3 regions of the Marinobacter sp. JSM 1782161 genome follow, and region 3 is predicted to be linked to each of the others. Evidence: riboswitches for the same ligand, from Rfam matches in the RefSeq annotation. Region 3 holds a riboswitch; each other region holds the start of a gene.

The links. Region 3 has a riboswitch for thiamine pyrophosphate ahead of thiC (phosphomethylpyrimidine synthase ThiC). Riboswitches for the same ligand answer to the same signal wherever they lie in the genome.
Positions count from the first base shown of each region.
Region 1: linked by a shared signal. The riboswitch ahead of GQB00_RS17565 (sodium:solute symporter family transporter) and the one ahead of thiC (phosphomethylpyrimidine synthase ThiC) in region 3 are both predicted to bind thiamine pyrophosphate.
Region 2: linked by a shared signal. The riboswitch ahead of thiB (thiamine ABC transporter substrate binding subunit) and the one ahead of thiC (phosphomethylpyrimidine synthase ThiC) in region 3 are both predicted to bind thiamine pyrophosphate.

Region 1 covers NZ_WSSA01000004.1:238,597-247,969, forward strand. The annotation lists gene GQB00_RS17555 (3-hydroxybutyrate oligomer hydrolase family protein) at 1-473, opposite strand, end outside; gene GQB00_RS17560 (PHB depolymerase family esterase) at 555-2,243, opposite strand; gene GQB00_RS17565 (sodium:solute symporter family transporter) at 2,546-3,916, opposite strand; TPP riboswitch at 3,906-4,026, opposite strand; gene GQB00_RS17570 (MBL fold metallo-hydrolase) at 4,162-5,130, shown strand; gene GQB00_RS17575 (potassium channel family protein) at 5,220-5,648, shown strand; gene GQB00_RS17580 (methyl-accepting chemotaxis protein) at 5,655-6,908, opposite strand; gene GQB00_RS17585 (flavin-containing monooxygenase) at 6,972-8,459, opposite strand; gene trxC (thioredoxin TrxC) at 8,698-9,144, shown strand; gene GQB00_RS17595 (exopolysaccharide biosynthesis protein) at 9,161-9,373, shown strand, end outside.
Region 2 covers NZ_WSSA01000003.1:155,598-164,970, forward strand. The annotation lists gene GQB00_RS13435 (hypothetical protein) at 1-265, shown strand, start outside; gene GQB00_RS13440 (ATP-dependent zinc protease) at 405-1,211, shown strand; gene GQB00_RS13445 (inactive transglutaminase family protein) at 1,208-2,719, shown strand; gene GQB00_RS13450 (alpha-L-glutamate ligase-like protein) at 2,719-3,723, shown strand; gene GQB00_RS13455 (BCCT family transporter) at 3,838-5,424, opposite strand; TPP riboswitch at 5,823-5,922, shown strand; gene thiB (thiamine ABC transporter substrate binding subunit) at 5,968-6,969, shown strand; gene thiP (thiamine/thiamine pyrophosphate ABC transporter permease) at 6,945-8,612, shown strand; gene GQB00_RS13470 (ATP-binding cassette domain-containing protein) at 8,605-9,225, shown strand; gene GQB00_RS13475 (FMN-binding glutamate synthase family protein) at 9,306-9,373, shown strand, end outside.
Region 3 covers NZ_WSSA01000006.1:84,803-94,175, forward strand. The annotation lists gene GQB00_RS20645 (imelysin family protein) at 1-967, shown strand, start outside; gene GQB00_RS20650 (class I SAM-dependent rRNA methyltransferase) at 992-2,185, opposite strand; gene gcvH (glycine cleavage system protein GcvH) at 2,295-2,687, opposite strand; gene GQB00_RS20660 (YqiA/YcfP family alpha/beta fold hydrolase) at 2,763-3,353, opposite strand; gene cpdA (3',5'-cyclic-AMP phosphodiesterase) at 3,401-4,231, opposite strand; gene GQB00_RS20670 (DUF1249 domain-containing protein) at 4,374-4,862, opposite strand; gene nudF (ADP-ribose diphosphatase) at 4,862-5,491, opposite strand; gene thiC (phosphomethylpyrimidine synthase ThiC) at 5,596-7,476, opposite strand; TPP riboswitch at 7,647-7,749, opposite strand; gene GQB00_RS20685 (TolC family outer membrane protein) at 7,948-9,330, shown strand; gene waaA (lipid IV(A) 3-deoxy-D-manno-octulosonic acid transferase) at 9,362-9,373, opposite strand, start outside.

The DNA.
Region 1 (9,373 bases), on a different contig from region 3:
GCGGTGACCATGCAGGCGTTGTCTGGGTCGAAGCGGTCGGGAATCTGCAGCATGACTGTGGCTGGCACGTCGCGGTCATCGAGCGTGATCAGGGCCAGGTATTCATCGCCCTGGATCCGGCCTTCGCTGTCTTCGGCATCCACCTGTGGCCCGTACAGGGTGCCGTAACCGCCGCCGGCCGTGGTGTCCACCAGCGCCCGGTAGTTGTTGTAGATGGCCAGGGTGCGCAGTTCGGCGGCGGTGGGGTTGAGGGGATCGGCCGGTGCCGGTGCGGTCGCGCTGGCCAGGCCGCTGGCTCCCAGGCCGCCGGTCAGCAGGTCGTTGTCGGCGTTGTCGTAGCGTTGCTGAACGATGTCGCTGGTCAGGAAATCGGGCTTCTGGTTGATGCCCGCGATTGGCAGGTCGTCGGTTTTGCAGGCAGCCAGCACCAGCGTGCAGGTGCCCAGCAGGGCCAGGTGCGTCAGACGTTGCATGATCATGTCCTCTGGTTTTTATCGATTGTTGTCAGGGATGAGCCCTTCCCACCCGGCACCAGGCCGGGTGGGAGAACGCTGTCACGGGCACTGGCCCGCCTGGAAAACTCCGGCCGCTGTGCTGTGGACCCAGGCGTAGGTGCCCGACACGGCGCCCAGCGCGTCGTCGCCGCCGATGGTGAAATAGCCCATCTGGTAGTAGGCCCGGCCGGCAGAGTCGTGCTGCAGATTGGTGGCGTACCAGTCCTGGCAGTCGCCGTCGCCGCCGGTATCGCCGCCACCTGTTCGACAGGCTTCCGGCTGCGCGGCGTACCAGGTGCCCGGCTCACCCTGGAACAGCGTGACGCTCGACCAGGTGTCGAAAGACGCCCCGATGTCCTGTTGGTCGGTCAGCGAGAAGGCGCGCAGGTCCGAGGTGCCGCCGGCGGTGGCTCGTCCGGCCGTGATATGGCCGCTGGGTGAAGCGTTGGCGGTATCGCAGGTGACGTCCGGTGCGCTGGGATCGATGACCGACACGGTGCGGCTGCGGGTGACGCTGTTGCCGTCGTTGTCGGTGGCAGAGTAGGTGCAGGTGTAGTCGCCCTCGGTGCTGGTATCGACGGCGCTGCAGTCGGCGTTGACGCTGAGGCTGCCGTCCTCCGGATCCGTGGCGGTGGCGCCGGGATCGGTGAACGTGCTGTCCAGATCCACGGTCATGGGGTTGTCGCCGTTCAGGGTCAGTGAGGGATCGCCATTGCTTCCGCCTGAACCGTCCCGGCTGTGGCGGGCAAAGAAGTCCCAGATGATGTCCGGGTAGCTGGGACCGGCGCGCACTGCCCAGGCCCCTTCGCTGCCATCTTCGCCGCCGACCCAGTAATGGCCGTGGTCAGTGTCCGTGGTATTGGCTGTCGCCGTGGGCCCGTCGAAGAACACCGTCTCCATCACCGAGCGGCCGTCGCCGTTACCGTAGCGGGTGTGCAGGCAGTCGTAGTCGTCCTGGTGGAACGGCGCGCAGGTGGCCTGACTCTGTTGGGCGGTGGCGGGTGTATTGTGGCTGGCGTCGCCGAACACCTGCAGGTGGGCATCGCGGATGTTGCGTCCCGCCGGCTGGATGACCGTGCAGTCGTTGTTGTTCTGCAGGACCATCAGCGGAATCGGGTAGGTGTCGTTCCGTTCCGCGTTCATGTCGCTGACCAACTGACTGACGCTGTGGAAGGTGGCGTAGCCGGGACACTGCCCGGACAGGGAGACCGAGGCGGCGTCCTCACCGTAGGGCAGCCCCGAGGCCGGAGCCGCGGCGGCCCAGTATTCGTTGTGGATGACGGCGGCGACCACTGCCATGGCACCGCCCGACGACAGGCCGGTGATGTAGCGGCGGTTGGGGTCGATGCTGTAGGTCGCCTCCACCGCCTGACCGATGCGCAGCAGATCCTGGGGCTCGCCGGAGCCTTCGTGCTGGTGCTGGTCGAACCAGAAGCCCCAGCAGTTCTGGTTGCGCAGGCCGTCGTAGCTGGTGATGAACGGTGTGACCAGGATAAACCCGTAGCGGTCGGCGGCCGACTGCAGCCCCCACTCGTTGAGGGCGTTGGACTGGGTCTGGCTGCAACCGTGCAGGGCCATGACCATGGGCGCCGGGGTGATCAGCGTGTCGGGTACATAGACCTGGTACTGGCGGTCCCGGGAGGCGGCGTAGCTGCCGGCGGGAAGGGTGTTGGAGGTGACGCTGCCGGCACTGGCGAGCGCCGGCAACAGCACGATCATGACGACCGCCATGAGCAATCGGGTAGGCATGGTGCGCTCCTTGCTGTCTTGTTGTTGTGATGAAGGGGATTCAGACGGGCCACTGGGCCCGGCAACCGGGTGTTATGCGGTTGCCATGCCAATCCAGGAAAAGCTTTTAAAACAGCAGGTTGGCAATCTGCGCCTGGCAGGGGCCGAGAGGAGTATCCGGATTCCCGGACAGGTGTGGGGCTGCGTCGGGCGGCAAAGCCCCAGCGGACGGGACGGAGGCGGTGTCCGCGGCGATGGACAGTGTCCGCGGGATTGGACAGATCGGCCGGCCTGACGTGAGAGGCCGGCCGATGATCAGGCCGTCAGGCGGTCGTGGTGCGCGGGCGCAAAAGGCTCACCGCAACGCTGATCCCGGCGGACGCAAGCAGTGACCCGAGGAACGGCGCCAGGGTCGGTACGCCGCCGGGGAAGCTGGCCGCGTGCAGGCCCCGCATCGCGCTGCCGGTGTCGATCCAGCCCGGGAGGATGGCGCCGATGAGGCCGGCCACGGCGCCCCACACCGCCGCCTCGATGGTCATGCGCGACCACAGGCCCAGCAGCACGGGCACCACCACGGTGGCGCACAGCAGGTCGGCGATCAGGAACAGGCGCAGCACCGAGTAGCCCTGCAGCGCCACGATCACCACCGGCACCATCAGGCCCACCGTCAGCCAGCGCGCACCGCTCAGCGATAGGCCGCGTTTTTCGGTCACCGCCAGCGACGCCAGCCCGTTCTGCAGGGTGTCCACCGACGAGGCGACCAGGGTCAGCGCCAGCACCAGCGCCGCCAGGCTTAGCCAGCCCGGCGCCTGGCCGAGCATCGCGAAGAAGGGAATGGGCGGGCTGCCCAGGTCGGCGCCGCTGGCAGCCGCGGCAATGCCCAGACCGCCCACCAGGGCGACGACCAGCACCGTGGTTATGCCACCGAGCACCGCGCCCCGGCCCAGTGCCCGGTCGCTGCTGGCGGCCCACAGGCGTTGCCAGTAGCCCTGGTGGAACAGGTTGGCGGCGGTGACCGCGATCACCAGGGTCAGGGCCACGGCGAGGGCATCACCCAGTGGCGCCGAGGCCATGGCGGTCGCGGGGCGATCCGGCAGTTGCGGCAGGGCCACCGCTGCGACCAGTGCGATCAGGGCGATCAGCAGCAGCGCCTGCCAGCGGTCGGTGGCAAGGCTGGCGCGCAGCCCGCCCCAGGCGGTGTAGGTCAGGGTTGCCAGGGCGACACCCAGCACCGCGATATTGCCGTCGAGATCGGTCAGCAGCGCGGTGATGGCGCCCACCGCGGTCAGCTCGGCGGTCAGGAAGCACAGCATATAAAACACCGAGATCAGCGCCACCCAGCGGCGCATGCGGGGTCCGTAACAGGCGTCGGCAAACTCGCCGATGCTGCGGCCTTCCGGCAGGTGACGGCGGATGGCCGGGCCGCAGGCGGCGAACACCAGGAACGGCAGCGCCGCGCCGATGGCGTAACCGGCCAGGGCCACCGGCCCCACCAGGGCGCCCACTTCGGGCGGTGCGAACAGGATCCAGCCGCCCATGCCGGAAGCCAGGAAGGACAGCCCCAGGGCGCGGGAGCCCTGGGAATTGCGGGCGGTGACGTAGTCGTCCAGTCCGCCGTCCGTCGCCCGGGCGCGCAGGCCCAGCCAGGTGAATACAAGCAGTGCGGCCGCTATGGCCACCGAGGTCAGAATCACGTCGCGCTTCCTCCGCCGGTACGAACCGGATCAGGTTCCAGGGTTTGGGACGGGAAGGCCCGTCGTGTTCTCAGTCCACCGCGTCGCGGCGGACTCCCCTGGCGACAAAATGTGTGTAGTCGGTAAGTAATGGTCCATACTGACACAGTTCGAAAGTTCAGGCGATTGGCGTTTAATCGGCTTTACTTTGAACGACGTAGCCTCTTTTCGACGACGCATGGACACCGACCAGAAGGAGACTCCGCATGCCCCTTATCCGATCCGGACTCGCGGCCCTGGCGCTGCTGGTTCTGGCCAATCCCCTCGCCCACGCGGCCGACACCGTCCGGGTGACCCCACTGGGCGGCCAGGACGGCGAGTTCTGCGTGCTCGACCGGGCCCTGGTGTTCGAAGACCCCAACGGCACCCGCATTCTCTACGACGCCGGCCGCACCGTGGCCGGGGCCGACGACCCGCGCCTGGGTGATATCGACGTGGTGCTGGTCAGCCACGTTCACGGCGATCACCTGGGCGACCGTCACATCCCCGAGCCCAATGCCGGCAGTTGCGGTAGCCCGGCGGCCTCGGAGGACGACGCACCCCTGTCCAACAGCGTGAAGATCGCCGTGGCCAAGGACGCGCGCATCGTCACCGGCAGCGAAATGGCGAGCTTCTTCGCCGGGCGTCTGCAGGCCGCTGGCGGCAACCCGGACAACTCGGTGCTGGTCCGCTTCGGCGCCCACGTGGATGAAGGCGGCGTCGGCATCACCACCGTGCCGGCGGTGCACAGCAACGGCCTGTCGCCGAAGTTCATCGACGGTGAGATGGGCAAGATCTACCAGGCCGCCGGGCTGACCGCCTACGTGGGCCCGCCCACCGGCTATGTGCTCACCTTCAGCAACGGCCTGGTGGTCTACCTGTCCGGGGACACCGGCATCACTGCCGATCAGGAAGCGGTTGTCCAGGACTACTACGGTGCCAAGCTGGCGGTGATCAACATCGGCGACACCTACACCACCGGCCCCACCGAGGCGGCCTACGTGGTCAACGAGCTGGTGGAGCCGGCCAGCGTGATTCCCTCCCACGCCAACGAACCGGCGACGAAGGATGGCAAGGTTCAGGCGGGGACCCGCACGGCGGCGTTCATCGAGGCGGTGGATGTGCCGGCGCACGTGCCGCTCAGTGGCCGGACCATGGCGTTCGATGCCAGCGGACGCTGTGCGGAAGGCTGTTAGCGAGGATGGCCGGACGCGGGTATGCTGCTCCCTGAGTCGTTAACAGGATGCCCGCGATGTCCGATGCTGTTGCAATCGATCAGGTTTCCCTGCTGGTCGTCAGTGCGCTCAATATCGGCGTGACGGCGCTGGTGGTGCTGGTGCACTTCCAGAGCCTGTACCTGTTGAGCCGCTTTATTCCCCATTTGGGCCTGCCCCACCATTTCCGCATCGTCGTGGGTGTCGGCGGTGCGCTGTTGGCGCACCTGGCGGAGATCTGGCTGTTCGGGCTGGTCTATTACTGGATGAACGAGCGCCCGGACTGGGGCAGCCTGGTGGGCAATTTCAACGGCGAGCTGCTGGACTGCGTCTACTTTTCCATGACCACCTACACCACCGTCGGCTACGGCGACATCGAGCCGTTCGGCCCCATCCGCTACGTTTCCGGCATCGAGGCCCTGACCGGGCTGGTGATGATTACCTGGAGCGCGTCGTTCCTGTTCCTGGAGATGCAGCGCACCTGGAAGCTGGGCCGCTGACGCCGCTCAGGCGTTCTCCACCGACACCTGGGCCGCGGCACCTTCCAGCTCCCGGATCAACGCGCGCAGGCGCTGGCTCATGTTGGCGCTGTCCACCAGTTGGCTGACCATGGCCTGGGTGGTTTCACGGATGCTCTGCATGTCCGTCTGTACCGCGTCGGTACCGGCGGTCTGTTGGGCGGAGACGTCGGCGATCTCCTGATTACTGTCATCGATGCGCAGCACCATGGCGCTGATTTCCTGCAGCGCGGCGGCGCCGGCGTCGGCCTCGTCCACGCAGCGGCTGGCGTCCACCGAACTGGTGTTCATCTGCTGGACGGCGTCGCCCATGGTGCCCAGTAACCGGTCGATGGTGCCCTGGATCTGTTCGGTGGAGTCCTGCACCCGTTGCGCCAACTGGCGTACCTCGTCGGCCACCACCGCAAAGCCGCGGCCCTGGTCGCCGGCGCGGGCGGCCTCGATGGCGGCGTTGAGCGCCAGCAGGTTGGTCTGTTCGGCGATGCCCTGGATCTCGGTGACGGCGCTGCCGATCTCGCGGCTGTTCTCCGCCAGGGCCTCGACGCTGCCGGCGGAGGTCTGGATCTTCTCGGCCAGTTGCTGGATCGAGCGGGACGTCCGGGACACCCGCTCGCTACCGTTGAGTGCGGCGGCCCGGGCTTCGTGGGACAGTTCCTTGGCGGCATCCGCCTGCTGCGCGATGCCCTGGAAGCCGTTGAGCATGGCCTCGATGGCGTCCGCGGAGCGATCGGTGCCGGCTTGCTGGCGCTGGAGTTCGTCGCGGCTGCGCTCGGCCGCCTCGGTCAGCGCCTGGACTTCCTGCTCCAGTCGGCTGATGGCGGCCTTCATGCTCTGCACCACCTGACCGGTGCGGCTCTGCATGGCGTTGAAAGCGTCGCTCATGGCGCCGATCTCGTCACTGGAATCGACGTTGGCGCGCAGGCTCAGGTTGCCGCTGGACTGGACCTCGACCATGGTGTCCTTGAGCCGGTGCACGTGGCGCTCGATGAAGCTGATCAACAGCTGTGAGCAGGCCATTTCCACCAGCATCAGCACCGCCACGACGCCGGCAAAGGCGGCGGCGTGTTTGCCGATGGCCTGGGACAGGGTCTGGCCGCTGGCGTCGGCGATGCGATCCAGGGCGAAAACCACCAGCAGCATCATCACCGCGAACACGACGATGTTGAGCAACCAGAACTTGTACTTGAGACGCGCGTTTTTCAGCAGGCCGGGCATAGGGCGAAAGTTCTCCAATGACAGCATGAGAACTCCCAAACATAGCATCCTACTGCAAATCTGTGTTGCGCCAGATCAAGACAATGCCGTTCAGGCCTGCTGTGCCGATACCCGCTCGCCGGCGTCGACCCGGTCGAAATGCAGGGCCGGATCGTTGACCTTGCCGAAGCGCAGGTGCAGCAGATCCAGCAGGTAGTTCTGGTAGAGCCGCCAGGGTTTGCGATCGCCCTGCTTGGGCAGCTGTTCCAGGGCGCGCCGGACGTAGCCGGCGTCAAGGTCGAGGAAGGGTTCCTCGGCGACGTCGCCGTCCACTACCGGCGTGCAGGCGTCGTAGCCGTGCCGGTCCATGTGCTGCAGCAGCCGGCAGACGTATTCGGCGGTCAGGTCGGCCTTGAGGGTCCAGGAGGCGTTGGTGTAGCCCACCACCATGGCCAGGTTGGGTACGTTGCTCAGCATCATACCCTTGAAGCCCATGGTTTCGTTGGGCGTCAGCGTGCGGCCGTCCACGGACAGCTCGGCGCCGCCCAGCGCTACCAGGTTGAGGCCCGTGGCGGACACCACGATGTCCGCCTCCAGGGTCTGTCCCGATTGCAGGCGGACGCCGGTCTCGGTGAACGTCTCGATGTGGTCGGTGACCACGTGGGCATCGCCCCGGCGCAGCGCCCGGAACAGGTCGCCGTTGGGCACCAGGCACAGGCGCTGGTCCCAGGGGTTGTAGCTGGGATTGAAATGGGTATCGACGTCGAAATCCCGGCCCAGCTGGGTTTTCAGGTGCTGGCGCAGAATACGGCGCATCAGCTTCGGATAACGCCGGCACGCCTGGTAGAACAGGGTCTGCAGCGAGACGTTCTTCCAGCGGGTCAGCTGGTAGGCCGCCTTCGCCGGCAGCAGACGCTTGAGCCACTGGGCGATGGCGTCCACGTCCGGCAGGGAGACGATGTAGGTGGGGGAACGCTGCAGCATGGTCACATCCGCGGCGGTCCCGGCCATGGCGGGCACCAGGGTGACGGCGGTGGCGCCGCTGCCGATCACCACCACGCGTTTGCCGGCGTAGTCCAGGTCCTCGGGCCAGTGCTGGGGATGGATCACCTGGCCAGCGAAGCGGTCGATGCCGGGAAAGTCGGGCATGTAGCCGGCGTCGTAGCGGTAATAGCCGGAGCAGTTGAGCACGAAGCTGGCGGTCAGCCGCACGGTCTTCCCGGTCTTGCCGTTCTTCGCCGTGACCGTCCAGGTGGCGTCTGCGCTGGACCAGTCGTAGCGGGTTACCCAATGCTGGAAGCGGATGTGCCGGTCGATGCCGCCTTCGGCGGCGGTGTTGCGGACGTAGTCGAGGATCGACGGCCCGTCGGCGATGGCCTTGCCGTCGCGCCAGGGGCGAAAGCTGTAGCCGAGGGTGTACATGTCCGAGTCGGAGCGGATGCCGGGGTAGCGGAACAGGTCCCAGGTGCCGCCGATGGCGTCGCGGCCTTCCAGGATGGTGTAGGACTTGTCCGGGCAGCCCTGCTGCAGGTGGTGGGCCGCGCCAATGCCGGACAGTCCGGCGCCGACGATGATGACATCAAAATGCGTGCTGGCCATGCTATAAACCTCGCTTGGGCATCGGTTCCCGGCTTGTGCGACCGGTTTTTGTTCGGGTAAAGCACGTGCTTTATTGTTGATCCGGTATCCGGGCAGCGCAAGGGCAAGGCATTATCGGACAGCAGCTTGGCCCGGGATAACCAGAGCCGGTTTCCGGCCATTACCGTTGGGTAAGCCGCTTGATATCCCCTGGCCCGGCCCCAAACGAGAGGGTACGACACAACTGGAGAAACACCCGATGAGCGACATCCTGCACGTGCCCTGTGCGCACTGCCTGCGCACCAACCGCCTGCCTCCCGAGCGGCTGGGTGACCGCCCCAACTGCGGCGCCTGCCGCCAGAAGCTGGTGGATGGCCGCGTCGCTGAGTTGGATGACAGCAGCCTGGCCCGGGTGACCGGCGCTTCGGACCTGCCGGTGCTGGTGGATTTCTGGGCCAGTTGGTGCGGGCCCTGCAAGGCCATGGCGCCGGCTTATCAGGAAGCCGCGCGGCAATGGCAGGGCAAGGCGTTGTTCGCCAAACTCAACACCGAGCAGGCGCCCCGGGTGTCGGCGCAATTCGGCATTCGCAGCATTCCCACCCTGATCCTGTTCCGGGGTGGCCGTGAAATCGCCCGACACAGCGGCGCCCTGCCGACCGCCCAGATCGGCACCTGGCTGGCGCAGCAGTTGCAGGGAACGCCATAAAACACAGGGAGACGCAATGAACGTCCGGGGCGACCTGAATGATCTGGAACAACTGATCGACCGCATCGACGGAGTGGCGGCGGGCCTGGAAACGGTGACCATGGACCACCTGATCGAGGCGGTGGGCTATCGTTCCTTCGGTCCGGTGGTGCTGGTGGCGGGGCTGATCACCCTGGCGCCGCTGATCGGCGATATTCCCGGCGTCCCCACGCTGCTGGCACTGCTGGTG
Region 2 (9,373 bases), on a different contig from region 3:
CACCCACACCGGGCGCTATCACCTGGAGCGGCTGCACATGCTCGTCGGACTGCGTTATAGCGAGCCCGTCTGCCTCGACTCCGACGCGGCCATCCGCAGCCTCATCCACTACGCGTCGCGCATCCAGGACCAGGACATCCAGCGCGAACTCCTGTTGCTGTATCTCAATTGCCCGCCGGCGGTTCAGGACTACCTGCGCTCCAACGACATCCTGGATGTTGATCAGTACCTTCGCGCTCGCCGGCCGCCGGGTGTGACAGAATAATGACGGGTTTGTCCACTGGGGTTACATATCGGTAAATCCTTGTAATGTCGTATTCCTGTATACTCCGGGCTTTCGAAAATCCTCCGGACAGGCGGCGGATACAACTGACGACAGGCTTTCACGGACAGAGGTTTTTTCCATGCCCACGCGCGCACTTCGCACGCTCCCCCCGCTACTGATCACGCTGTTGACCGGCACCCTGCTCGCGGGCTGTTCCGGCTCGGTCCTGGTCAAGGAGCAGGATCTCGACCAACTGACGCGTTCCGAGGCTGACCAGTCCCAACAACTGAATGAACTGAGCGAAGACCTCAAGGCCCATCACCGCGGCATGGTCCGCAACAACAACGAGAACACTCGTGCGTTGATCGAAACCATCCGTGAACAGGTCAAACCGCCATCCTGCCCCAAGACGCCACAGCCGGTCTGCTCCGCGCCAAGTACGGGGATGACCGCCGATTCCCAGCGTCTTAACGGCATGCTGATCGTCGGCGAACTGGAGAGCATCCACTTCCTGGAGCCGGGGTTCACCTACGAAGCGCGGGTCGACAGCGGCGCGGAAACGTCCTCCATGGACGCCCGCAACGTCGCCTATTTCGAACGTAACGGCGAAGACTGGGTCCGCTTCGACGTGCCGGTACCGGGCACCGAGGATCAGTTCAAAACCCTGGAACGCCCGCTGTCCCGTAACGCCAGGATCATCCAGGCGTCCGCGGACGAAAGCGAGCGCCGGGCCGTCGTTGAGTTGCAGTTCGCCATTGGTGATCACGTGCAGAAGGCCGAATTTACCCTGTCGAATCGGGCCAACCTGTCTCACACCGTGCTGATTGGCCGCAACATCCTGCGCGATGTAATGCTGGTCGATGTCGGCAAGGAACACGCCACTACCCTGCCCGAGAAATTTACCCGCAATCACCCGGCCGAGGCCGGTAAGGCTGACGCCCAGTGAAATCCCGCTACCCTTTCTACACGGCGATCGCCCTGCTCATTTTCGCCGGCCTGGGCCTGTCCATGTTGCGTCACTTTGAGCTGGGGATCCCCTGGCTTTCCGGCGAAGAGCGCCCGGTCTGGCTGGTGGAAGCGCGGGTCGATTTCCAGGCACAGGGCGAACCGGTGCTGGCGAGCCTGAACCTGCCGGACGATCCGCCCGGATTCCACGTGCTGTCCGAGCAGGCCGCCTCGCCCGGTTACGGCTTCTCGATTGTCGACGACAACGGCGACCGCCGCGGCGAGTGGTCAATCCGCGAGGCCAACGGTCCGCAGACGCTGTATTTCAAGGCCCAGTTCGTGCCGGACACCAACGCCCGCGCCCAGTCACCGGATACGCCACCGGTACCGGAAAGCGTTTTCTGGGAGGAGCCCCAGGCCACAGCGGCGAACGAAGTGCTCGACCTGGCGGCGGCGAAATCCAGCACCCCGGAAAGCATGACCCGGGAAGTGATCAAGCTGGTCCGGTCCTCCGATCCGAACCAGAACACCGCACTGCTGCTGGCGGGCAACAACGACGTCGAGGTGGTGTCCAAGCTCCTCAACTACGCGGACATCCCGGCGCGTATCTCAGAAGGCATCAAGCTCGAGGACGCACGCCGCCGCCAGCCCCTGCGCCCGTTCCTGGAAATCTACGATGGCGAGAACTGGCTGACTTTCGACCCGCAAACGGGCGAACAGGGGTTGCCGGACAATGTCCTGATGTGGAGCCGCAACACCGACTCGCTGCTGGACGTCATGGGCGGCAATCAGTCGGTGGTCAGCTTTGCCATGCTGCGCCAGACCGTACCGGCCCTGCAGCTGGCCCGCGCCGAATCCATGCAGAACGGCCTGGGCTTCCTCAGCCTTTATCAGCTCCCCATCGAGGAGCAGAGCATGTTCCGCATGCTCCTGCTGCTGCCGCTGGGGGCCATGGTCGTGGCGTTCATGCGCGTGATCGTCGGCATCCGGACGTCCGGTACCTTCATGCCCGTGTTGATCGCCGTGGCCTTCCTGCAGACATCCCTCGGCCCCGGCCTGGTGACCTTCGTCAGCGTGGTGGCCATGGGGCTGCTGCTCAGGGGCTACCTGTCCAATCTCAATCTGTTACTGGTATCGAGAATTGCCACGCTGATCATACTGGTCATATTCATGAGTACGGCGATCAGTATTGTCGGCTACCAGATGGGCTTTAACACAGGCATGACGGTCACCTTCTTCCCCATGGTGATCCTGGCCTGGACCATCGAACGGATGTCGATCCTGTGGGAAGAGGAAGGCCCCCACGAGGTCTTCGTCCAGGGCGGCGGCAGCCTGCTGGTGGCCATACTGGCGTACCTGGTGATGAGCCTGCCGCTGGCCGGACACCTGACGTTCAACTTCCCGGAACTGCACCTGGTGGTGCTGGCGGTGATCCTGCTGATGGGACAGTACACCGGCTACAAGCTGAGTGAACTGCGGCGCTTCCACCCGATGAAGGAATACGACTGATGCGCTGGATCTCCCCTGGCGCTCTGGCGCGCCGCGGCATGCTTAACATGAACCGCCGCAACGTGGACTACATTGCGCGCTACAACGACCGTAGCGCGTACCCGCTGGTGGACAACAAGCTCAAGACCAAGCTGATTGCCGCCGAGTACGACGTGGCGACGCCGGAGCTGCGTCAGGTGGTCAGCCAGCAGCACGAGATCTCCCACTTCCGCGAGATGATCCCCAACCTGGACGGTTTCGCCATCAAACCGGCCAAAGGCTCCGGCGGCAAGGGCATCCTGGTGATCACCGGGCGCGAGGACGATCAGTTCGTCAAAGCGTCCGGCGCCAAAGTGTCCCTGCCACACCTGGAGCGGCATCTGTCCAACGTCCTGGCCGGGCTCTACTCCCTGGGCGGCTCCCCTGACGTGGCGATTGTCGAGGACCTGATCCAGTGCCGCACGTCGCTGACCGACTTTTCGTTCCAGGGCGTGCCGGACATCCGCATCATCGTGTTCCGGGGTTATCCGGTGATGGCTATGCTGCGCCTGGCCACCAAGGCATCGGACGGTAAAGCCAACCTGCACCAGGGCGCCATCGGCGTGGGGATCGACATCGCCACGGGGCAAAGCCTCAACGCGGTGCAGTTCAACCGCCCGGTCAAGACCCATCCGGATACCGGCCACGCGCTGGACAAGATCCACATTGAGGAGTGGCACACCATGCTGGTGATGGCCTCCCGCTGCTACGAGGCCACCGGCCTGGGCTACATGGGTGCCGACCTGGTGCTGGACCAGAAAACCGGCCCCACTCTGCTGGAACTCAACGCACGCCCCGGCCTGGCCATCCAGATGGCCAACGGCAAGGGGCTGCTGCCCCGCCTGCACTACATCGAGGGCCTCAAGCGCACCCACCTGACACCGGAAGCACGGGTGGAGTACGCCATGTCGGTCTTCAGCCACGCCGGCAATCTGTCGACGCCGGCCAAGCGAGACGTTCGCCCCGGAGCCTACGCCAGCGCCTGAGCGCGCCGCCTACCCTGGCCGGGTCACCCTGCCCGGATCACTACGAGCCGGAATGCGAACATAAAAAAACCCGCCTCATTCGAGGCGGGTTTTTTGTTTCAGCCGGGGTTCGGCTTACTTCATACCGGCGTCAATGAGCGCCCGCTCGTTGTTCAGCCCCTTGAACAGGCCATAACACATGACCAGCAAGACCAGCGTGAACGGCAAGCCGACACTGACTGCACCCGCCTGGAGCGTGGTCAGGGCCTCGGAGCCGCCACCGAAGATCAGGGCCGCTGCAATGGCGCCTTCCATAACCGCCCAGAAAACACGCTGCTGGGTCGGCGCATCCAGCTTACCGCCGGCGGTGATGGAGTCGATGACCAGCGAACCGGAGTCCGAAGACGTCACGAAGAACACCAGCACCAGGATGATACCGATGAAGGAGATCACCGCGGTCAGCGGGATATTCTCGAACATCTGGAACATGGCCAGGGAAACGTCGCTCAGGCCATCGGTCGCCAGGGTGCCCACGCCCGCCTGAATCTGCTCCAGCGCGCTGCCACCGAAGGCACTCATCCAGACAACCGTGATCACGGTCGGGATAATCAGTACCGCGGTGACGAACTCACGTACGGTGCGGCCTTTGGAAACACGGGCGATGAACATGCCGACGAACGGTGACCAGGAGATCCACCAGGCCCAGTAGAACACGGTCCAGCCGTGGAACCAGGTCTCGTCTTCGCGACCGAACGGGTTGCTCAGCGGCACGATGTTGGCGACGTAGGAGGAGGCGGTGGTCCACATGGCCTGGAACACGCCCAGCGTGTGGCCGGCGAAGATCACGAACGCCAACAGCAGGGCTGCGAGGACCATGTTGATGTTACTGAGAATCTTGACGCCACCGTCCAGGCCGCGCACCACGGATACCAGCGCCACGCAGGTGACACCGACAATGATGGCGATCTGGGTTGCCATGCCGCCGTCGACGCCGAACAGGTACTGCAGACCGGAAGCCGCCTGTTGTGCCCCCAGACCCAGAGATGTCGCCAGACCGAAGATGGTGGCCAGCACCGCCAGGATGTCGATGATGTCACCGATCCAGCCCCAGACGCGATCACCGAAGATCGGGAAGAACGCGGAACGCAGGGTCAGCGGCATGCCCTTGTTGAAGGCGAAGAACGACAGGGACAGCGCGACCACCGCGTAGATCGCCCACGGATGCAGGCCCCAGTGGTACATGGTGGCGCCCAGTGCCATGCTGGCACCTTCCGGCGTATTGGGCGCTGCATTCAGCGGCGTACCATACCAGTCGGTGTAGTAGGCCACCGGCTCAGCCACGCCCCAGAACATCAGGCCGATACCCATGCCGGCTGCGAACAGCATTGCGAACCACGACAGGGTGGAGAACTCCGGCACCGCATCCTTGCCGCCGATGCGGATTTTGCCCACCGGCATGAAGATCAGTGCCAGGCAGAAAATCACGAAGATATTACCGCTGATCAGGAACAGCCAGTCAAAGTTATTGATGGCCCCGGTCTTGGCGCCGTTAAGCATTGATTTCGAAACGTCCGGGAACAGCAGGGTTCCCACCACGAATACGATAATCAACGCAGCGGTAATGAAGAACACCGTCTTGTGCAGGTCGAGCCCCAGGGGGGTTACATTGTCCTGACCCGCTTGATAGTCGGTGGAGTACTCGTCTTTAAGGACTTCGCTCACGTCAAGTCTCCTCGAACGGATTTACTGGCCCAATAGTTTTGGACTCAAATTACAGGCGTGTAAGTTTATTGATTTGAGTACAAAATATCAAAATCGAATGACGGCCTGCCTCCATACACTCAACGTAGACCAGATTGGCCGCCGCTTCCCGGAAAATACGGAAAATCCCAATAATATGCCGGAACAGCCGGATAAAGCCGGCCCGAAAGACTTTTCGGCGTCTGAAGAGTGACATTCCCAAGCACCGACATGCCCGGCGTCACGTGAGACGCCCGACCCGCTATTTACTTACAGGTCTAAAGATGGTTGTCGCCGTCCGCAAATAACCCGCCACGCTTCCAGCGACTCGACTCTATGTCCAGCGACTCCATGACGGCGAAGGTCTCTGTTAGAATGAAAACCTCTCAACGGGGTGTCTGCTGGAAATGGCAGGCTGAGATCAAACCCGCAGAACCTGATCCGGATCATGCCGGCGCAGGGATTGAGTGGCATTGCGCCTATTCTGCGGCCCCCGTTTCCACCGACCGATAACGGGACCCTGACATGGCAATACCTTTCCGGGCACTGCTGGCGGCCCTGGTTTTCTGCAGCCAGTACGTCCTCGCCGCGCCCACACTGACCGTCTACACCTACCCGTCCTTCGTGTCCGAGTGGGGACCGGGACCCGCCATCAAGGAACGCTTCGAAGCCCGCTGCGACTGCACCCTCGATTTCGTAGCCCTCGACAGCAGCGTCGCTATCCTTCATCGGTTGCGCCTGGAGGGCGAGTCCACCCCCGCCGACGTGGTGCTCGGCCTGGACGCCAGCATCATGGCGGACGCCCGCAGGACCGGACTGCTGGCACCGCACGGCACCTCGCTGTCAGCTCTGGACCTGCCCATCGCCTGGAACGACGACACGTTCGTGCCCTACGACTGGGGCTACTTCGCCTTCGTCTACGACACCGAGCAGCTGGAGCATCCCCCAACCAGCCTCGATGCCCTGATCAACGCCCCCGATGACCTCAAGATTATCCTGCAGGATCCGCGAACCAGCACCCCGGGGCTGGGCTTCCTGCTGTGGATGAAGAAAGTCTACGGCGACCGGGCGGCCGAGAAATGGCAGGCCCTGCAGCCACACATCCTGACCATGACCAAGGGTTGGAGCGACGCCTACTTTTCCCTGTTCATGAACGGCGAGGCGCCGATGGTGCTGTCCTACAGCACTTCGCCGGCCTACCACATGGCGGTGGATAACACCGATCGCTACCAGGCGGTGGCGTTCGACGAGGGGCATTACCTGCAGGTGGAAGTTGGCGCCCGGGTGCGTACCAGCGACCAGCCCGAGCTGGCGCAACGGTTCCTGGCGTTCATGCTGTCACCGGCGTTCCAGAGCGAGATTCCGCTGAAGAACGTGATGTACCCGGCCACCGACCTGGGGGATGAGCTGCCGGACGTCTTTGAACGCCTGATCCGGCCGGAACAGACCCTCTACTTCGAACCGCAAACCGTGGCGGACAACCGCCGGACCTGGATCGACGAGTGGCTCAACGCGACCGCACAATGACACCGCCGCTGAGCCATCCCCGCTGGCAGATCTGGCCGGGTCGCCTGGTGGCGCTGCTCCTGCTGGGCATCGTCGCCGCCGGCTTTTTCGGGCTGATGCGCGAGTGGCGCGGGGCGGCGCTGACCGAGCTGTGGCAGTCCGCCTACCTGCGCCAGGTGATCTGGTTCAGCGTCTACCAGGCCGCCCTGTCCACACTGCTGAGCCTGCTGCTGGCCATTCCTGTCGCCCGCGCCCTGCACCGCCAACCACGACTGTTCGGCCGCGGACTGATCCTGCGCCTGAGCGAGCTCAGCCTGGTGCTGCCCAGCATCGTCGCGGCCTTCGGGCTGGTCGCGGTCTACGGCCGCAGCGGCTGGCTCAGCCCGGTGTTCGACGCCCTCGGAGGCTGGACCCTGTACGGCCTGCAGGGCATCCTGCTGGCCCACGTCTTCTTCAACGCCCCCCTGGCGGCGCGCATCCTGCTGCAGGGCCTGGAACGCATCCCCGCCAATCAGTGGCGCCTGGCCGCCCAGTACGGCCTGGGCAGCCGCGCATTGTGGCGCAGCCTGGAGTGGCCCGCGCTGAGACAGGTCCTGCCGGGGCTGGCGGTGTTCATCTTCATCCTCTGCTTCACCAGCTTCGCCATCGTCATGACCCTCGGCGGCGGCCCGCGCTCCACCACCATCGAGGTGGCCATCTACCAGTCCCTGCGCTATGACTTCGACTTTGCACGTGCCGCGGTGCTGGCACTGGTGCAACTGCTGATCTGCGGCAGCCTGTGGTGGCTGGCCACCCGCTATCGGGGCCCATCCGGACTGGTTCCGGGGCAGTTGGAAACGTCACCGGGTCTGCGCCGCGATGCCCGGGGCTTGGCGGGCTGGCGTGACCGCACGTTGCTGGCGCTGTTCCTGCTGTTCCTGCTGCTGCCGCTGGCGGCGGTGGTCTGGAAAGGGCTGCCCGAACTCTGGACCAGCGCCGGTAACACCCTGCTCTGGTCCAGTCTGTTGCGCAGCGTACTGGTCGCCACGGCCGCGGCCGGAATGAGCCTGGGGTTCGGGCTGGCCATCCTGGGGTGCAGCCGGCACGAACGTCAGGCCGGCCATGGTCGTCGCGCCCGGCTGACCGAAGCATGCGGCCACCTGACCCTGCTAGTGCCGGCCCTGGTGCTGGGCACGGGGCTTTTCATCCTGCTGCGGCCGCAGTTGGGCCAGGGCCCGCAAGGGCTGACGCTGGTGGCGCTGATTAACGCACTGATGGCGCTGCCCTTCGTCCTGCAGGTCCTGCGCGGGCCGCTGGCCACGTTGTCGCCCGCGACCTCCCGTCTGGCGGACCAACTGGACGTGCGGGGGCTTTACCGCCTGCGCTGGATCGTCCTGCCGCTGCTGCGGCGCCCGATTCTGCTGGCACTGGCCTACGCGGCCGGCCTGTCGCTGGGGGACTTCAGCGTGGTGGCCCTGTTCGGCAGCCCGGCCAACCCGACACTGCCGCTGCTGCTGTACCAGCAACTGGCCGGTTACCAGATGGCCAACGCCTCGGCCACGGCGCTGGTGATGCTGCTGCTATTGCTGCTGGTGTTTCATGCGCTCAACCGCCTATCGCGGGCCGCACATCGCAAGCCGCAACAACGTTCATTCCAATCACGCCGGTATCCGATCCATGCTTGACATCGACCGCCTGACCTTCCGTTACCCCGGCGCCGAGCGGGCGCTGACCTTCAGTGTCCGCGTTGACACCGGCACCTGCCTCGCCATCACCGGCCCAAGCGGCTGCGGCAAGAGCACGCTGCTCAATCTGGTAGCCGGCTTCCTGGAGCCGACATCCGGCCACGTCCGCTGGCAGGACCATGACATCGACGCTCTGCCGCCCTGGGAGCGGCCGGTCACCTCGGTGTTCCAGGAGGACAACCTGTTCGACCACCTCAGCGTCCGCGACAATCTGGCCATCGGCATCCACCCGGGGCTCAAGCTGAGCGACGCCGACGAGACAGCGCTGTCGTCGATGCTGGCGGATGTCGGCCTGGCGGGCATGGAACAGCGCTTGCCCACCGCGCTCTCCGGCGGCCAGCGCCAGCGAATCGCCATCGCCCGCGCCCTGCTGCGCCGCTCGCCCCTCTTGCTGCTGGACGAGCCCCTGACCGGCCTCGACCCGGACACCCGCGCCACCCTGCTGGCCCTGCTGGACCGTCACAAGGCCGCCGGAACCACCCTGCTGCTGGTCAGCCATGACACAGACGATGTGCAAACCCTGGCGGACGACGTACTGCGCCTGACAGCCTGAACCAGCTATGCTCCAATACGGGCCCCTGCCCCCGGCAGGCCCGTCACAGTCTATTCGCGAATACAGGGAGCCTTTCGTACATGCACAAGTCGTCGCCCATACCAGCCCGCTATACAGCCTATGTGATATCGCTGCTTGGACTGGTGCT
Region 3 (9,373 bases):
ACTCCGGAAACAGGTCCGGCTGCTCGCCCGGCAGACCTGTGACACCACCGCCGCGCTGACCGGCGCCAGCCAGGCTTTCGTCGATGCACCGGACGTCGCCAAGCTGGAAACAGCACGGCAGCACTGGCAAACGGCGCACGCCCGCTATCAATCGCTGGCGTTCGGCTATCGCCTGGCGGGCCTGGCCATGCCGCAGGAAAAGAATGACCGGGACCCCATCGATGCCCACCCGCAGTTGCCCGGCTACCTTGACCAGGTCCCCGGCTACCCCCACAGCGGCCTTGCCTACTCCGAAGTGCCGCTGACACCGGCCCACCTGCGCAAGGAACACCAGTCCATTGACTTCTATTACCTGACGCTGGGATTCCACCCGCTGGAAGCCCTGCTCTGGCCCGCGGGGGAGAGCGATCCCCAGGCAACGGTGGAACGATTTACCGGCAGCACGGCACCGGAAAGCGATGAGGTGGTCGATGCGCCGGCCCGGCGCCAGGCCTTGCTGCGCGTCATCGCGGGGGAACTCAAGCGGGATGCCAGCGCGCTATGCAGCACCGGCAATGAAGCCTATCTGGTGACAGGCCTGGCGCCGCTACTGGAAGATCCACGCCGGTTTATGGCGTCGCTTGACGAAGCGCTGGGTGCCACCCTGGGGACTGCGCTGGACGCACTGATCTCAAACCCCGACGCCGAAGACCGCAACGGCATGCCGCTTTTGCACAGCCCCCAGGCCGGGACGGATATCACGGAGTATCGTCGCCTGATCGCCGACATCCGCCAGCAGTGGCTGCCGATGGGCCTGCCCAACAGCGAGGTCCGCGCGCCCATCGACCAGGCGTTGGACGAGCTGGCGACGCGGCTGGAAGCCATCGATCCGATGCAGCGCCCCCTGGATACCGAGGCGCTGACGGCCGCCCGGCAACAACTCGACAGAGTCAGCCAGCGCCTGAGCGCGGGCGGAGACGCTGGCTAGTGTCCCGCCCGCTGGCTCGCCGGATCAAAGAAACCCGGTCAGCGACCGCACAAAGCAGCTCTTGATGTAGTCGGTTTCCGGAATGCCCGGGATGACCGGATGATCCGGCGCCTGATGGCCCTGCTCGAGCAATTGCACGAACCGGTCGATGCGCCGGCCGCTGCCGCGAATGATGTCCACCAGCCGTTCGCCCGACAGGTGCATGGAACAGGATGCGGACACCAGCAGCCCGTCCCGGGACAACAACCGCAGGCCCAGCTGGTTGAGCCGGGCGTAGGCCTGCTCACCGGCTTTCTGGTCACGACGCCGCGGGATCAGCGCTGGCGGGTCCAGCACCACCACATCGTATTTTTCCTTCTGGTCGCACAGCTCCTTGAGCACTGCGAAGGCGTCCCCTTCCAGCGTGTCCACGTTCTGCAAGCCGTTGAGTCCGGCGTTTTCACGCACGGCGGACAACGCCTGCGCGGAGCTGTCCACGCAGGTCACCGAGCTGGCCCCGGCCGCGGCCGCCTGCACGCCCCAACCGCCGACATAGCTGAACACGTCCAGCACCCGCTTGCCCGGCGCGTAAGCCTGCAAACGCTGGCGGTTCATGCGGTGGTCGTAGAACCAGCCGGTCTTCTGCCCGCCGGCCAGCGGCGCCAGGAACTTGACCCCGTTCTCCTCCACCTCGAGCTGTTCGGGCAACTCGCCCAGGGCAGCCGTGACGTAGCTGTCGAGCCCTTCCACCTGGCGCATCTTGCCGTCGTTCTTGAACACGATGCAGCGCGGGTGCACCAGCTTCTGTATGGCGCGCACCAGCGAGTCGCGCAGGGTTTCCATGCCGGCGGTGGAGACCTGCACCACCACCACGTCGCCGAACCGGTCGATCACCAGACCGGACAGGCCGTCCCCGTCGCCGAACACCCAGCGGTAGAACGGACGTTCAAACAGCCGCTCGCGGATCGACAGCGCGGTCTCCAGCCGCTCCGTCAGCCGCTGTGGCGTCATGCCCTGATCCGGGTTGCGACTGATCAGGCGACCACAGATCAGTGCGTGGGGATTGACGAAAATCGTGCCCAACGGCTTACCGTTGGCCGCCATCAGACAGGCCTGCGTCCCCGCCTCGAAGCCGGTCAGCGGCGTGCGCCGGGTATCGACTTCATTACTGTAGATCCAGAGATGACCGGCGCGAACACGGCGCTCGGCCCCCTTGCGAAGATAAAGCTGGGGAAACATAAACAGACCATTTAAGAGAGGGGAAAGGCGGGAATTATACGGGGCCCGGCCAGGGACAGGAAAGCAGGCGGGCCGTCACCAGACGATCTGGCCGACCCCGCCGAATCGGTTACTCGGTGTCGGCGATCAGCTCACCGTAGGCGTCGGCCTCCATCAGGCCATCGAGCTCGCCTTCGTCCTTCAGGCGCACCCGGAACAGCCAGCCTTCACCATAGGGATCTTCGTTGAGCAGCTCCGGCGCTTCTTCCAGGGACTCGTTGATTCCGATCACCTCGCCGCTGACCGGGCTGAACACGTCGGACGCGGATTTCACCGATTCCGCCACGCCGGCCTCTTCGCCGCCGTTGACCTGGGCGCCCACTTCCGGCAGTTCCACGAAAACCACGTCACCCAGCTGGTCCTGGGCGAAGTCGGTGATGCCCACCGTCGCCGTGCCGTCGGCCGCCACGCGGACCCACTGGTGCGTTTCGATGTACTTCAGGTCCGCAGGGATCTGACTCATGGTTGCATGTCCTTTGAGGGAATTTTGTGCCAGTTTACCTCAATCCATACGGCTCAAAGAACCGCACATCGGGCTTCAGAAGCTTCCCATGCCCAAAAAAGCGAGGGCCGCGGGCAATACCCGGGGGAAATCCTGGAAGCGATGGTCACCGCCAGGCTGGATCCACTGGCTGGCGCCGGTATAGCGGGTCACCGCCTCCCGGAACTCGAGGGTCTCGTCGCCGGTTTGCAGCAACACCAGGAACCGCTCCGGGTGCGCCAGTGGACCCGGATCCATGTCACTGAGCTGGTGCATGTGCGTCTCGGTGACTTCGAAGCGTTCACCGGTGTACAGATTCTCCTGCACGCCGAGGTAGCCCCGCAGCAGCCGGTAAGGCGCCACGGCCGGATTGACCAGGACCGCGGGGAGACCGCTGCGCGCGGCCACCACGGTCGCGTAATAGCCACCCAGCGAGCTGCCCATCAGCCCCACCGGGCGATCACCGGCCTCATCCACCAGCGACGTCACCCGGGCGACCGCCTCGTCGGGGGCAAAACCGAGTTCGGGCGTCACCAGCTCCACCGGCACGTCACGCGCCGCCAGCCACTCGCGCAGCTCGGTGACTTTCTGGGACTGCGGCGAACTCCGGAAACCGTGCAGGTAGATCAGACGGGGCTGTTGGGACATAAGGCTCTCAATCGTAACGACGCTCAGCGACGCCGGTTAGCGGGACATCAGTAACCGTGGCTATCACGCTCGATGTTGTATTGGTAGTCGGTCGTACGGCGCACATGGGAGACCAGCCCGCCGTCGGGATAGAGTTCGAGCCAGCGATAACCGGGCGCCCTGTCGTCCAGGGAGAAGTCGGTGGATCCGGGCTCGAACTGGATGCAGGTGGACGGCGTGGCCATCAGGCGCATACCGTCACGCCGGTCGTCCCACTCCTGGTGGACATGCCCCCACAGCAACCCGCGCACCTGGGCATGGCCGGCAATGGCGACCCGCAGCTCGGCGCGGTTGACCAGACCAATCCGCTCCATCCAGGGGCAACCGATGTCTACCGGGTGATGATGGAAAACCACCAACGTCGGGGTGTCGGGAGCGTCGTCCAGGCAGTCGCGCAGAAAAGCCAGCTCCTGCGGTGCGATCTCGCCATGCACTTGGCCGGGCACCGACGAGTCGAGACACACGATCTGCCAGCCGCCCGCCATGATCCGGCGCTGGGCGGCGTCCGTGCCGGCGATCACCTTTGCCATCACCGCGGCATCGTCGTGGTTGCCGGCCATCCAGATGACCGGGCAGGCAAACCGCGCCATGATCGCCTGGAACTGGCGATACGATCCCTCACTGCCGTCCTGCGAGATATCGCCGCTGGCCAGCACCAGGTCAGGCGCGTCCTCTGCACGGTCGATCAGGTCCAGTACCGCCTGCAGGCTTTCGCTGGTCTTCATGCCCAGCAGGACGCCATCGGGGTCGTCCATCAGGTGCGGATCCGTCACCTGCAGGACACGCAGCGGCGCGCCGGCAGGACGTTCTGTTAACGAAGGCGTGAATGGGGTGTGCATGACAGGGCCGCAACTCCAGGACGGATCTGATCCATAACGGTACACAATTTCGATTGTGTATACAGTAACCGATCCACCGCGGATTTTCCTGAAAACCTGTCACATTCGACGGGAGATCAACGCCCTGACGTGAATGGCGCTGTCAGTCGGCGACCGGCCAGGCAATGCGCCCGGCGGGGACGTGCCCGAAACGCAGGCAGAACGCCAGCCAGTCCGCCAGGAAGGCGTTGACCTGGGTTTTCTCGTCCGGGTGATGCATGAACCGGTTGGGGTAGTCGTTGATCGCCTCGATCCGGTTGTAGCGGTAGCAGCTGATGACTTCCGCCAGTCCGGCGTCGTGGTAGACCCGGACCGTCAGGTGCGGGTTGTTGAGCCAGCGGCCGGCGTTGTGGATTTGCTCCAGCAGCAGGGTCTCGGTAAAGCGCGACTGCTGCAGCTGCTCGATACGCACACGTCCGAAATAGGCATCGCCGTCACGCAACTCGAACTCCGCCACGTCCGGATGTTCCTCCGCCAACAGGCGCAGGCGCCGGATGCGGCCGTAGTTGGCCTCGCAAAGCGCCCCGAAACGCCGGAGGTCCGGCACATAGGCCTTCTTGCGCTGTAATGTCGTGCCGGTGTCCTGAGCCATCAGCTCCACTCTTCCTTCAGTCGGTTGCGCTGCATGGCCAGCCATTGCAGCGCGATGATCGCGGCGGCGTTATTGATCCGTCCATCCGCTATCATACGCAAAGCATCCTCCGCCGCCATTACATGTGCGCGAATATCTTCGTTCTCTTCGGCGAGCCCGTACAGGCCGCCGGCGCCCTCGGTACTGACGTGTCCGCAGTACAGTGACACCATCTCGGTCGTCCCACCCGGTGACACCAGATACTGGCAGATTTTCTCCAGACGCCGGAAGGTCAGACCGGCTTCCTCATCGGCCTCGCGGTGGGCCACATCCTCCGGCGTTTCCCCCGGCTCGTTCATACCAGCCACCAGTTCCAGCAGCCACGGCGACTGATCGCGCCACAGAGCCCCGGGCCGGAACTGCTCCAGCAGCACGACCTCGTCGCGCACCGGGTCATACGGCAGCACGCAGGTGGCATCGCCGCGCAGAAACAGCTCACGCTCGAACGCCCCGGTCTCACCGCCGGCGAACAGGGCGTGGCTCAGGTGCAGCCGCTCCATGCGGAAAAAGCCCTGGAAGACGGTCTCGCGCTTGTCGATGCGAACGTCATCCTGGGAGAACTGGAAGGGTTTGCGGGTCGTCTCGGACATGAGCCTGCCTGTTTGCGGGAGTGAAGCAGAACAATAGAGGGCGCGAGGCCGATATTTCAAGCCCCGCCCCTGTCGACAGGTCAGGTCAGCGATGTCGCCCGGGGCTAGACCCGATCGTAAAGCCGGGCGCCGCCGTCCTTGAACTCGGAGGACTTCTCGCGCAGGCCGCGATCGATCGCGTCACGGGTTTCCAGCCCCTGCTCACTGGCGTAATCCCGAACTTCCTGGGTAATTTTCATGGAGCAGAACTTGGGCCCGCACATGGAACAGAAATGCGCCACCTTGGCCGAATCCTTGGGCAGGGTCTCGTCGTGGTAGGCGCGCGCGGTGTCCGGGTCCAGGCCCAGGTTGAACTGGTCTTCCCAACGGAACTCGAAGCGCGCCCGCGACAAAGCGTCGTCCCGCAGCTGGGCGCCGGGATGCCCCTTCGCCAGATCGGCGGCATGGGCCGCGATCTTGTAGGTGATGATCCCGGTCTTGACGTCGTCCTTGTTGGGCAGTCCCAGGTGCTCCTTGGGCGTGACGTAACAGAGCATCGCGCAGCCGTACCAGCCGATCATCGCCGCGCCGATGCCTGAAGTGATGTGGTCGTAGCCCGGCGCAATGTCGGTGACCAGCGGCCCGAGGGTGTAGAACGGCGCCTCGTCGCAGCAGTCCAGCTGCTTGTCCATGTTTTCCTTGACCAGGTGCATGGGCACGTGGCCCGGCCCCTCAATCATGCACTGGACATCATGCTTCCAGGCGATCTTGGTCAGCTCACCCAGGGTTTCCAGCTCGCCGAACTGGGCGGCGTCGTTGGCGTCGGCGATGCTGCCCGGGCGCAGGCCGTCGCCGAGGCTGAACGACACATCGTACGCCTTCATGATCTCGCAGATGTCCTCGAAGTGCTCGTAGAGGAAGCTTTCGCGGTGATGGGCCAGACACCACTTGGCCATGATCGAGCCACCGCGGGAGACGATGCCGGTGACGCGTTTGGCGGTCAGCGGCACGTGGTGCAAACGCACGCCGGCATGGATGGTGAAGTAATCCACGCCTTGCTCGGCCTGTTCGATCAGGGTGTCGCGGAAGATCTCCCAGGTCAGGTCCTCGGCCACACCGTTGACCTTTTCCAGGGCCTGATAGATGGGCACCGTGCCAATCGGTACCGGCGAGTTGCGGATGATCCACTCGCGGGTCTCATGGATGTTCTTGCCGGTGGACAGATCCATCACCGTGTCCGAGCCCCAGCGAATGCCCCAGGTCAGCTTCTCCACCTCTTCCTCGATGGACGAGCTGACCGCCGAGTTGCCGATATTGCCGTTGATCTTCACCAGGAAGTTACGGCCGATGATCATCGGCTCAACTTCCGGATGGTTGATGTTGGCCGGCAGGATGGCCCGGCCCCGGGCGATTTCCTCGCGCACGAACTCCGGCGTGATCTCACTGGGGATCGCCGCACCGTGAGACTGGCCGGGGTGCTGGTCGTCCAGCCAACCCTGCTCCCGCGCCTCCTGCAACTTCAGGTTCTCGCGGATGGCCACATACTCCATTTCCGGCGTAACGATGCCCTGGCGCGCGTAGTGGATCTGGCTGACGTTGCGACCCGCACGGGCCCGGCGCGGCTTGCGATGATCGTCGAACCGCAGGGTGTCCAGCGCCGGATCGCGCAGGCGGCGGCGGGTGTAGTCGGAGCTGTAACCGGGCAGCTCTTCGGTGTCGTCACGCTCGGCGATCCAGGCCGAACGCACCGGCGTCAGGCCCCGGCGCAGGTCGATGTCGGCGGCCGGGTCGGTGTAAGGGCCGGAGGTGTCATAAACCACCAGCGGGGCATTGGGCTGCGGCCCGTCCGATGTGGTGGTATCGCTCAGGCGAATCTCGCGCATGGGCACGCGCAGGTCCGGCCGGCTGCCGGTGACATAGATCTTGCGGGAACTGGGCAGCGGGTCCACCGCGGCCTGGTCGACCCGGGCGGCTTCGCTCAGGAACGTGGGCTTGGTACTCGTCATGGTAGCGTCCTCTTTCGTTGCCCGCCGGAGAAGCCGGCGGCGAACTGAAATCCATCGAGGCGGAATGCCCTTCTGGACGGAGCGCGTATGACGAGGTGGCGGTCTGGCCGATCCCGGCGCCCGAAACGGGCAGGACCGTTGAACAACTGCCACAACTGAGCCGCTACATAGAGAAGCGTGTCTGTGATTCCTACGCCGGTACTAACCGGATCAGGTTCTCGGGTTTTGCCTGAGGCAATCTCAGCCGGCACGCCGGCACCCCGTCAAGACGCAAACTGGATCATCGGAGGCATTCGATCGGGACGCGGAACCAAGCCGAGCGCCCCATATGTCTCCGGTGGTCATCCGGAGTGTAGAGATACGCTGTATTATTGTCCATAATGTCCAGCGCCGGGGCTCTTCCCCCATCTGGCCGACGCCCGGGTCGGCAGACAGGACGCTCACCAAAAAAATGTGCAGGCAGGAGAATTCATGAAGAAACCCTTGCTCACCGGCCTGGTAGGCTTGTTCGTCGCCCAGCCGTCGATGGCCCTCGACCTGATCGACGCCTACGAGAAAGCACTGGCCTACGATTCCGGCATCGCCTCGGCCCGAGCCACCTACGAGGCCCAGCAGGCCAACGTTGACGTCACCCGCAGTAACCTCCTGCCCCAACTGGACGCAGTCGGCACCGCCAGCCACACGGACACCGACGGGCCGGCCACGGACGAGTCGTACAAGAGCTACACCTACGGCCTGGAGCTGACCCAGCCGGTGTTCCGCCTGGACGCCTGGTTCAACCTGGACGCCAGCGAGTTCCAGAGCGAAAGCGCCCGGGCCGACTATAGCCTGGCCCAGCAACAGCTGATCCTGGATGTCGCCACCGCCTACTTCGACGTGCTGCGGGCGGAAGACAACCTGACCACGGTCAAGGCCGCCGAAGCCGCCTTCGAACGCCAGTACGACCAGGCCCAGGAACGTTTCGAGGTGGGCCTGATCGCCATCACCGAGGTGTACGAATCACGCGCCTCCTACGACGCCAGCAAGAGCGAGCGCATCGCCGCCGAAGGCGACCTGGACGTGGCGCGGGAACAGCTCAGCCGCCTGATCGGCGAGAACGCCGAAGACCTGCAGAACCTGGAACAGGACTTCCCTCTGTCGCGGCCACAGCCCATGGACCCGGCCGCCTGGGAAAACATCGCCCTGCAACAGAACTGGCGCATCCAGTCCGCCGCCTACCAGCTGCAGTCCAACCGCTCGCTGCTGGATGTGGCCAAAGCGGGCCACTACCCGACCCTGGACCTGAGTGCCAGTTACGGCAACACGGAATACGACGGCATCAACCAGCAGTCGCCGACTCAGGGTACCCAGGACGGGACCTACACCGAGGGCGTGATTGCGCTGAACCTGAATGTGCCCCTGTACGAGGGTAGCGGCACCGAAGCCAGCATCCGCCAGCAGCGGGCGCAGGTGGTGGCCGCCCAGGAGAGCCTGAACACCGTGCGGCGCGACGTCAGCGTCAACACTCGCAGCTTCTACCGCACGGTCAACACCAACATCGAGTCGGTGAACTCCCAGGCGCAGACGATCGTGTCCCGGCGCAGTGCCCTGGATGCGACCCGGGCCGGCTACGAGGTGGGCACCCGCAACATCGTGGAAGTGCTCGATGCCGAGCGGAACTACTACGAAGCCCTGCGGGACTACGCCAACGCCCGTTACGACTATGTGGTGAACACCCTGAACCTGAAGCTGACCGCCGGCACCCTGAGCCCGCAGGACCTGGTGGACCTTAACCGCTGGCTCAGCGCCTCCGCACCCGGCATCGAAGCGATTGCCGACGAGAGCAAGACCGTCGATCCTATGCAGGGTCAGTAGTCAGTAGGCGCACCCAACGGCATCCCCAGGTTCAGTCGAGCTT